One region of the Flavonifractor sp. HCP28S3_F3 genome, then DNA from elsewhere that is predicted to be linked to it. Evidence: riboswitches for the same ligand, from Rfam matches in the RefSeq annotation. Region 1 holds a riboswitch; each other region holds the start of a gene.
The links. A riboswitch is a leader RNA that binds a small molecule or an ion and turns the genes downstream of it on or off. The one in region 1 is predicted to bind cobalamin.

Region 1 (3,272 bases):
GAGCCGCTGCGGGAGTGTCAGATCTCCGAGCTGTCGGGCGGCCAGCTTCAGCGGGTATTTTTGGCCCGGACGCTGGCCCAGGAACCGGAGATCATTTTACTGGACGAGCCCACCAACCACCTGGATCTGAAGCACCAGACAGAGCTGGTGAGCTATCTTAAAAACTGGTCTCAGGAAAAAGGACGGACTGTCATCGGCGTACTCCACGACATCAACCTCTCCCTGATGCTCTCCGAGCAGCTTTTGTTTTTGAAAAATGGTTCTGTGGCAGGGATGGGGCCTGCCAATATGCTTCTAACAAGAGAGTTTCTCCATGAAGTTTATGATATGGACGTAGCCTCATATATGATGGCCTCCCTCAAGCGTTGGGAGCAGGTATCTTAACGGTATTCGGACATGCAGAAAAGCACATGGCCTGTCCCTGCGTCGGGTACAGGCCATGTGCTTTTTCTATTTTTCCCAGGGCGTGTACAGACAATAGGCCGGACAGAGCTCGCCCATATAGATCCATACATTTTCTCCCATTTCGATGGGCTCCCCGAAAACCAGGTTAGGAACCATCAGCTTCAGAGTGGTGCGTTTGAGACCCTTGATGTTTTCCCCCTCCTGAGTGGGAGCCTTGCTGAAATCCTCAATCCGCTGGGCCAGATCGCTGATTCCCAGCTCCCGGGAGAGCCGGGGGATTACCTCATCCTTTACGGCGTATACCACATGATCCGGATTTTCAAACCAGGTTCGACTTATCATAACGCTTGCCTCCTGTCAGTTGGTTTTTTGCGCCAGTTTTTTGATCTCGCCATACTTGCCGATGATATAGTCATAGCCCTCCCTGCGATGGGGAATCAAGCAGCCGCTGCAATCCTTAATCCCCCCAGCAATATAGGTGAAGTTTCCGCCGCATTTATCTCCCAGTGCATACAGCGGGCAGTAGCAGAACAGGCAGTTAAAGTTTTCCGGGTCATTGGTGGAATGGCAGGGGAAGTATTCGCATTTGCTGTTGGAAAAGAACTGAAAGTGCTTTTCGGACGTCGATGATTCCATACCGCTTCTCCTTTCATTTTACTGACTGATACATCACTCATGATATACTGACCGGCGGTGAAACAGAAAAAGGAGGTGCCCGGGCGGCACCTCCTTCTGACAAAAACACGCTGGCCCTAACAAGAAGGCCAGCGAGCAAAGCAACGTACACAACGGAGGACACGCCCGCTGTTTCCCCCTGCATCCTGCCATGGTGCAAGTCTCCTGACTTACGTTATGAGAGCTTGGCTCTCTGCGTCCATTTCCTACCTTCTCACAGGGTCTTCCCCCGCAATGGCGGACTTTCGTCCAGACGGCATACGCCGCTTCGGAATGGCCTCACGTACACAGTGCCGGTCGCGCGGGACTTGGATATCCCATTCGTTTTAGCTGCTGCCTGATCCTTGTCGGCAGGATCGTTACAGCAAACAGCCACACCATGCAATAGATACAGTGATATGAAATTTTCAAACCGGCGGCAAACGCCGGGCCTGGAACCAAGAATGGATTTAAATATAGCATAGCACGCCTTGTGCAGGTTGTCAAATGCTCTTTAATTTGTTTAGAAACAGGGCTCCAAGGGCTCCTTTCTGAAGAAATTTAAAAAATAGCAAAAACAGAATAGCATTTTGATACGGCTTGTGCTATAATGCAAAAGCAACAAGGAAAATTAAATATGAAATCCGGCTTTTGTGGCAAATGCGCGACCCGGCTCCTATGAGCTGGACACGCATCCTTGTTTCTGAACAAGGGAATCAGGTGAGAATCCTGGACATGTTTCGTCCGTGACCCGTCCGTGAAAACGGCGGCAAAGGGGCGATTCTATAGCTGTGATTGTGGAGCAAATCCGTTTTCTGCGAAAGCAGGTCACTGGCGGCTGTAATGGCTTAGCTGGGAAGGCGGCGGATTTGCGTTGGCGGGCATAGCTCCGCCTGGACACATCAGTCAGAAGACCTACTAAGAGCTTACCCCCGGATCTCCGGGGCTGCTCTGACAAAAAATGCCTTATGCGGCAGCACGTTTGTGCTGTCGCTTTCACGCAGTGACGACACAGGAGCGGACAGAATTGTCCGCTCCTTTTTTGTCAGGTACGGCCCCGTTCCAAAAGCCCTGTTTTTTGAAAACAGTTTTTATAAAAATGGTTTGAAGGAGTGGAGCTTTGTGAAAAAAAGGATTCTTTCGTTTTTTCTGGTGCTGTGCCTGACCCTCGGACTTCTGCCGTCGGCGGCACTGGCCGCAGAAACGGCACAGCCGGTGTCCAGCGTCGGTGAGTTTGCCGCCATGGAGCCGGATGGAAACTACGTTTTGACAGATGATATTACAGTGTCTTCCCCCTACGGGCAGCCTTTCAGCGGCAGCTTTGACGGTGGAGGGCACAAGGTAACCCTCACCATTTCCGGCGACAGCAAGCTGGGGCTCTTTTCCGAGCTGTCCTCCGGCGCGACCGTCCGCAATATCATCACTGACGGTTCGGTCAGCGGTACCAGTCAGGTGGGCGGCATCGCGGGCCTCAGCTCCGGTACGATTGAAAACTGTTTGAATACGGCGTCCATCACCGCCGGCAGCAAGTATGCGGGCGGCATCGCAGGACAGTGTACCGGCGGCAGTATCACCGGCTGCGGCAATACCGGAAGTGTGGCGCTCAGCGGAACTGACCAGTACGCTGGCGGCATTGCCGGTCAAACCAAGGCCACTGCCATTACCAACTGCTATAACCAGGGTGAGATTTCCAGTCAACGGAACCGTTCCGGTGCAAACCTGGGCGGTATCGTCGGCTACGCAGGAGATGATTACGGTCGCGGCAGCAGCCTGAACAACTGTTATAGCACCGGCGCCATTACTGTGCAGGAAAAGGCCACCAATTTTGGTGCTATTGCCGGATGGATGTACAATTCCACAGCGGAAAACTGCTATTATCTGGACTCCAGCTGCACCACCGGTACCAACGGCAACAACCAGACGGCTGCCGCTAAAATATCGGAGGAGATGAAGGGTGCGGATTTTGCCGCCGCGTTGGGCGAGGGCTTCCGGGTCAAGGCCGGGGAGTATCCGGTTCTGTCCTGGCAGATCTCTACCGCTTCCACTGTGTTTACCATTGCACCGTCCGCGGCGGAGCTGACCATCCGCAGTGGTGACACCGTCGTGTATTCCTCCAACCAGGGGGAGAGGCGAACCGCCTCCCTGGCCGCCGGCAGCTACACCTACACGGTCAGCTGTGAGGGCTATACGACCCAGAACGGAGAGCTTACCAT
Region 2 (3,272 bases), on a different contig from region 1:
CCGCCGGAGCGTGGCATTCATCGGTTCGGAGTGTCATCCCTTTGTCAAGACGGGAGGCCTGGGGGATGTAATGTACGCTCTGCCCCGGGAGCTGGCCCGGCTGAACTGTGACGTCCGGGTGATTCTGCCCCGCTATGCCTGCATCCCTCAGGAGTATCAGAACAAAATGGTCTACCGGGGCGAGTTCTACATGGACCTGGGCAAGACCGGACGCAATTACTACGTGGGGATCATGGAGTACATCTGGGACGGCGTCGTGTACGACTTCATCGACAATGAGGAGTTCTTCTCCTGGGGCAACCCCTACACCAATCTGGTGGACGACATCCCCAAGTACTGCTTCTTTAGCAAGGCCGCTCTGGCTGCCCTGAACTATATGAACTGGATTCCCGACGTGGTCCACTGCCACGACTGGCAGGCCGCTCTGGTGCCGGTGTATCTGCGCACCCTGTTCAAGGATTCCCCGGTTGGCCGCGCCAAGTCGGTCATCACCATCCACAACCTCCGCTTCCAGGGTGTGTACAACATCCCCACCATCCAGTACTGGTCCGGCCTGCCTGACGAGGCGTTCGGCATGGGCGCTCTGAAGCAGGACTGGGTGGAGGCCAACATGCTCAAGGGCGGCCTGGCCTACGCCGACCGCATCACTACCGTCAGCGGTACCTACGCCTGGGAGATCCAGACCAGCGAATATGGCGAGCGGCTGGAGGACCACCTGCGCTATCACAGCGGCAAGCTTCGGGGCATCGTCAACGGCATTGACTACGACATGTGGAACCCGGAGACCGATCCCGCCCTGGCGGAAAACTACGGCCTGGGCAACGTGCTGGACCACAAGATGGCCAACAAGCTGGCTCTCCAGAAGGAACTGGGCCTGGAGCAGGATACTGGTAAGTTTGTCATTGGCCTGATCTCCCGTCTTACCAATCAGAAGGGGCTGGACCTGGTCAACGCCATCATTCCCCAGGTGCTGGACGGCAACACACAGGTGGTGGTTCTGGGTACCGGTGACAAGCAGTACGAGGACGCCTTCCGGGGCTACGAGGGAGCCTACAAGGGTACCTTCAGCGCCTGCATTCAGTATGACGAGGGGAGAGCTCACCGCATCTACGCCGGTGCTGACGCCCTGCTGGTGCCCTCCCGCTTTGAGCCCTGCGGACTGACCCAGCTCAACGCCATGCACTACGGCACCCTGCCCATTGTCCGGGAGACCGGCGGACTGAAGGACACCGTGGAGCCCTACAACGAGTTCAACGGCGAGGGCAACGGCTTTACCTTTGACCGGTATGACGCGGGCCTGCTGCTGGGCGCCATCAACCGGGCCAAGACCCTCTACTTCAACAACCGCTATCACTGGGACGAGGTGGTCCAGCGGGATATGGCGAAGGACGTCTCCTGGGAGCGGTCGGCCAGACAGTACAAGGACCTGTATCTGGAACTGACTCAGTGGTAAGACGCTGAACGCTGACATAATACACGTAAAAAACCTGCCGCAGATCATCTGCGGCAGGTTTTTTGTATCAACGTGCCTTCAGGACTTTGCTTCCGGTGTGACCGAGCGGGATGGGGAAATACGGTCTGCCTGCCGGAAGGCGCTGCCCAGAGAGCCAAAGGAGGCGGCCAATCCCATGCGCAGATAGGGGGGCAGCTCCTCCCGCAGCGGCATGCGTCCCAGTCGGGTGCGCAGAGCCTCCAGCACCGCCAGCTGAGCCTGCTGCTCCGGCGTTAGGGGAAGCACCGGCTGAGACGGGCGAGCAGTTCTCGGCTGAGGCCGCTTTGCCCAGTCGCGGAAGGGATGCCGCTGTGTCTTTTTTTGCATGGTGTGCTCCTCCTTTCGTCCGTATGCCCGCCGGGGCAATAAAAAAGTCCGCTTTCCGGAGAAAGCGGACTGCCAGGCTGTCAAAGCGCGACAACGCTGGACAGGCCTCTTTCTGCGGAAGATTCCCATCCGCCCGTTCCAAGCAGGTTTCCTGGCTCACGGCTCCACGCTTGCCGCGCCTTCTCGTCCCGTGGGCGGGACAATGGCGGTGCTGCGGCTCGCTCCCCGTTTACAGTGACCGGATCGCTCGGGATTTACACCCGATTCCCTTTTCACCCAGCAGAACTGGGCACTTGGAGGGCTGTTTTATCTTTAAATCCATTCTAAGGGATGGGACTGGTGCTTGTCAAGGCCCACGAGCACCGAGCACATATGTATGCCGGAAGCGGGCGGGCGCCTTGGCGTCCGCCCGCTTCTGTTCCAGTCACTTGACCAGTTCGTTATACAGTCCTCTGGGGGTATAGGTGGTGTGGAGCAGCTCATGGGACCTGTGACCGCAGGGCTGGCCCAGGTACTCCTCATACAGCTTCAGCAGATCGGGGTTCTCGTGGCTCTTACGGAGGGTCTTGGACTCGTCCTCGCTGTACAGGGCCCGCATCCGCTTCTCCCGGTAGCCCTCCTCCCGGTTCCGGGGCTGGCCACCGCCGTTAATACAGCCGCCGGGACAGCCCATGACCTCGATAAAGTGGTAGGGGGAGGTGCCTGCCGCTACGTCCCGCATGAGGATGTCCGCCCCCTTCAGGCTGGAAGTGACCGCAATGCGGGCGGTGACGCCCTCCAGGAAGGAGTACTCGGGCAGCACGTTCTCAAAGGTCACTGCCGCCTCCTTTACCAGCTCCAGGCCCACAATGGGGGCCACGTGGAGGCCGTCGAAGGGCAGCTCCCGACCGGTGGTCAGCTCGTACACGGTGCGCAGGGCGGCCTCCATCACGCCGCCGGTGACGCCGAAAATGTCGGCAGCGCCGGAGCACAGGCCCAGGGGATCGTCAAACTTCTCGTCGGGCAGGTTAACAAAGTCGATGCCGGCGGATTTAATCATCCGGGCCAGCTCCCGGGTGGTGAGCACCGCGTCCACGTCCCGGCGGCCCACCACCTCCATCTCCGGACGCTGGATCTCGTACTTCTTGGCGGTGCAGGGCATGACGGAGATCATGTAGATGTCAGCCGGGTCGATGCCCACCTTTTCCGCGTAGAAGGACTTCACCAGGGCCCCCATCATGGTGTGGGGGGACTTGCAGGTGGACAGGTGGTCCAGCTCATTGGGGAAGGCGTGCTCGATGTGCTTGATCCAGCCGGGGGAGCAGGAGGTGAGCATAGGCAGCACCGCATCCCCGCCGGTGAGGGCAGACTTCAGCCGCTGGAGCAGTTCGGTGCCCTCCTCCAGGATGGTCAGGTCGGCGGCAAAGTCGGTATCGAATACGTGGTCAAAGCCCAGGGCGTGGAGGGCGGCGGC
Region 3 (3,272 bases), on a different contig from region 1:
CGGCATCATGTTCCCCCTGTTCGATGTGATGTCCACTGTTGATCCCGAGACCGGCCTGACCCCCCTGAACTCCGGCCTGCTGACCTGCGGCCAGATTGGCATCGTGCTGATCGGCGCCTTCCCCATGGTTAAGTTCATCACTGATACCTTCGGCGGCGCCCTGAAGAAGATCGGCAGCGCTCTGGGTATGGACGAGAACGGCTCCGCCGGCATGGTGGCCACCCTGGCCAATAACATCGCCATGTTCAACATCATGGGCGATATGAACCCCAAGGGCAAGCTGCTCAACGTGGCCTTTGCTGTGTCCGCTGCCTTCGTGTTCGGCGACCACCTGGGCTTCACCGCCGGTGTCAACCAGTCCATGGTTACTCCCGTGATCCTGGGTAAGCTGGTGGGTGGTATTACCGCCCTGATCGTTGCCAACGCTCTGGCACCCAAGCTGCTGGGCAAGATTGAATCCACTAAGGTTGAGGCTTAACAGAAACAGGAGCATATTATGAATGTTAGTGAAGCACTGATTCGCGAGATCGTCAGCAAGGTGCTGGAGGAGGCCGCCGGCAAGGCTGGTCCTGGCTTTGTCAAAGAGGTGGACCCCAGCGGTATCATCGGCATCAAGACCAGCACCGTCAAGTGCGAGCCCTTCGAGCAGGAGGGTGTCAAGCTCAAGGACGTAGTCACCCTGGAGGAGGCCCCCCGCATGGGCTGCGGCATTATGGAGCTGGACCACACCAGCTTCGAGTGGACGCTGACCTATGACGAGTACGATATGGTCATCGACGGCACTCTGGAGATTGAGATCGACGGTCGTGTGATCTCCGGCGGCCCCGGCGACATCATCTACATTCCCAAGGGAAGCCACATCCACTTCCAGACCCCGGATAAGACCCGGTACGCCTATTTTGTCTATCCTGCCAACTGGCAGGAGATGGCAGACTAATCTCCTCGTTCCGGCCACCCTTCAGGGCGTGCCGGAGAAAAAGTAAATCATATGGGTATGCAGGTGCGCTTGAAGGCGCACAGAAAAGGGAAGCGGGTGAGAATCCCGCACAATGCCGTTGCTGTATTGGCAGAGCGGCTCTCATATGTCACTGGAGCAAGCTCCGGGAAGGCGAGAGCCGCGCTGAATGCCTGAGTCAGAATACCTGCCTGCATATGACGCACAGGAATCCTCTCCGGTCCAGAGGGGGTGCGCACAGCCATCGGAATCCGATGGTCAGAGGGCTGCACCCTTTTTGGGTGCAGCCTTTTTCTTTACCCAAAGCGGAACTCCTCACACAGGCGTATGTGCGCGGGAAGCCCGTTCATTTTCCAACCCTCGTGAAGACGGGAACGGATGCCGATGAAGGCAGCCGTTCCCGTTTTCAATTGCCCCCTTCTGTTCGGGTGAGCCTCAACATAAACTGGCACAAAGGAGGGTTTTGTTATGATGGGAAAGATCTTATTGCTCCGGAAAAAGCCGCTGACCATCCTGGCCTGTGTCCTGGCTGCTGCACTGATGTTCTATGTGGTGAATTATCCCTACGCAGTGAGCGCGGCGGCAACCAAACGCCAGCTGCCCATCTATTGTGTCCAGAGGGATCAGAAGATGATATCCATTTCTTTTGATGCCGCCTGGGGGAACGAGGACACCCAGCAGCTCATTGACATTCTGGGACAGTATGATGTGAAGGCTACCTTTTTCGTGGTGGGTGCCTGGGTGGACAAATATCCGGAATCGGTAAAAGCTCTGGCTGATGCGGGGCATGAGGTGATGAATCACTCGGATACCCATGCCCACATGTCCCAGCTGAGCAGCACGGAGATCGTTGCGGATATCAATGCGTGCAATGATAAGATAGAGGCGGTTACAGGAGTACGTCCCACCCTGGTTCGGCCGCCCTATGGAGAGTATGACGACCATGTGGTCTCCGCCATACGCTCCATGGACATGGAGCCCATCCAGTGGGACGTGGACAGTCTGGACTGGAAGGACCTTTCGGCGGCGGATATTACCCAGCGGGTGGTGAGCAAAGTACAGCCTGGTTCTATTGTCCTGTTTCACAACGCTGCCCTCCACACCCCGGAGGCCCTGCCCGGTATCATTGAGACCCTGCTCCAGGAAGGTTATACTTTTGTGCCCATCTCCCAACTTATTCTGCCGGGTACCTATAATACCGATTATATAATCGATCACACTGGACGCCAGTGTCCCTGCTAAATATGCAGAAAAAGGCCGCTACTTCCGTGCGTAAGCACTGAGGCAGCGGCCTTTTGGCAGGATGCGCATAAATATATATTCTGCATATATGCGAAATTTATGTATTTTTATTCTTGACCTGACCAAGGGATGGTGGTATCATTTCTCAATAATATCCGGTGTGCACGAATATTATTCACTCCAAACCGGAAGGAAAGAGAATGGTGATCAGCATGAAGCAACACAAGCCCCTTGGGAAGGCGCTGTCTCTGGTGATGGTATGCGCCCTCCTGCTGTCCCTGTGCGTGTTCCCGGCATCCGCTGCCGAGCCGTCCGCACCTGCCGCCGAGTTCGTCAACACCAGTGACGACAGCGGAGACAACATGATCTCCCTCACCAGCGAGCGGACCTTTAAGGCCAGTATCCCGGTGGATATGACCGAGGCGGAGGCCAAGGCTGCCGCTGAGACTGCGGTATGGTCTCTGGTCCGGGATTCCGACCAGGAATATGTGGATGAAACCCTGTTCCCCAACCAGTCCCAGGGCGGCCCCCTGAGCGGCTGGCTGTGTGCCGACGGGGAGACCTCCTTCTTCAGCAACATCGTGTCGGGCGCCGAGACTGTGGACGGCCAGGTCTATCTGACCGTCACCTTTGACAACAGCTGCTACTTCGGCGACGATCTCAGCGTGCCCCATGTCAATGGCGGCTACTACCTGGACGTATGCGGCTATTTTGACCTGACCGCCGCAGTGGATGGAAAGACCGTAGGCTCCGTGGACCTGAAGGTGGCTCCCTACGACAACTTCCACACCATGTCTGAGATCTATGCCCAGATTGACGAGATCGTGTCCTTCGCCAAGGAGAACACCGACCTCTATGTGGAGAAGTTCTCCATGGGCAAGAGCCAGGGCGACAACGGCATGGAGAGCCTGGACATGCCCTACCTGATCGTGGCCAAGAGCAAGGCTGCGGTGGACAAGTGGCAGCAGATCAAGGCTGAGGCTGAGAGTGATCCCACTGCCCTCATCCAAAAGATTGAGGACGGCTCTCTGGGAGACTACCAGGTGCCTGTGCTCTACTCCAACGTCCACGCCAA

Region 2: linked by a shared signal. The riboswitch ahead of ACTNB1_RS02725 (hypothetical protein) and the one ahead of ACTNB1_RS09420 (S-layer homology domain-containing protein) in region 1 are both predicted to bind cobalamin.
Region 3: linked by a shared signal. The riboswitch ahead of ACTNB1_RS03395 (polysaccharide deacetylase family protein) and the one ahead of ACTNB1_RS09420 (S-layer homology domain-containing protein) in region 1 are both predicted to bind cobalamin.

Annotation. Positions count from the first base shown of each region.
Region 1 covers NZ_JBQHUF010000009.1:57,776-61,047, reverse strand. Annotated here, with positions in the region: gene ACTNB1_RS09435 (ABC transporter ATP-binding protein) at 1-384, shown strand, start outside; gene ACTNB1_RS09430 (hypothetical protein) at 451-747, opposite strand; gene ACTNB1_RS09425 (cysteine-rich small domain-containing protein) at 763-1,041, opposite strand; cobalamin riboswitch at 1,733-1,993, shown strand; gene ACTNB1_RS09420 (S-layer homology domain-containing protein) at 2,182-3,272, shown strand, end outside.
Region 2 covers NZ_JBQHUF010000002.1:14,236-17,507, forward strand. Annotated here, with positions in the region: gene ACTNB1_RS02720 (glycogen synthase) at 1-1,453, shown strand, start outside; gene ACTNB1_RS02725 (hypothetical protein) at 1,532-1,819, opposite strand; cobalamin riboswitch at 1,944-2,129, opposite strand; gene ACTNB1_RS02730 (NADH-dependent [FeFe] hydrogenase, group A6) at 2,244-3,272, opposite strand, start outside.
Region 3 covers NZ_JBQHUF010000002.1:165,798-169,069, forward strand. Annotated here, with positions in the region: gene ACTNB1_RS03385 (ethanolamine utilization protein EutH) at 1-478, shown strand, start outside; gene ACTNB1_RS03390 (cupin domain-containing protein) at 497-937, shown strand; cobalamin riboswitch at 982-1,164, shown strand; gene ACTNB1_RS03395 (polysaccharide deacetylase family protein) at 1,424-2,197, shown strand; gene ACTNB1_RS03400 (S-layer homology domain-containing protein) at 2,410-3,272, shown strand, end outside.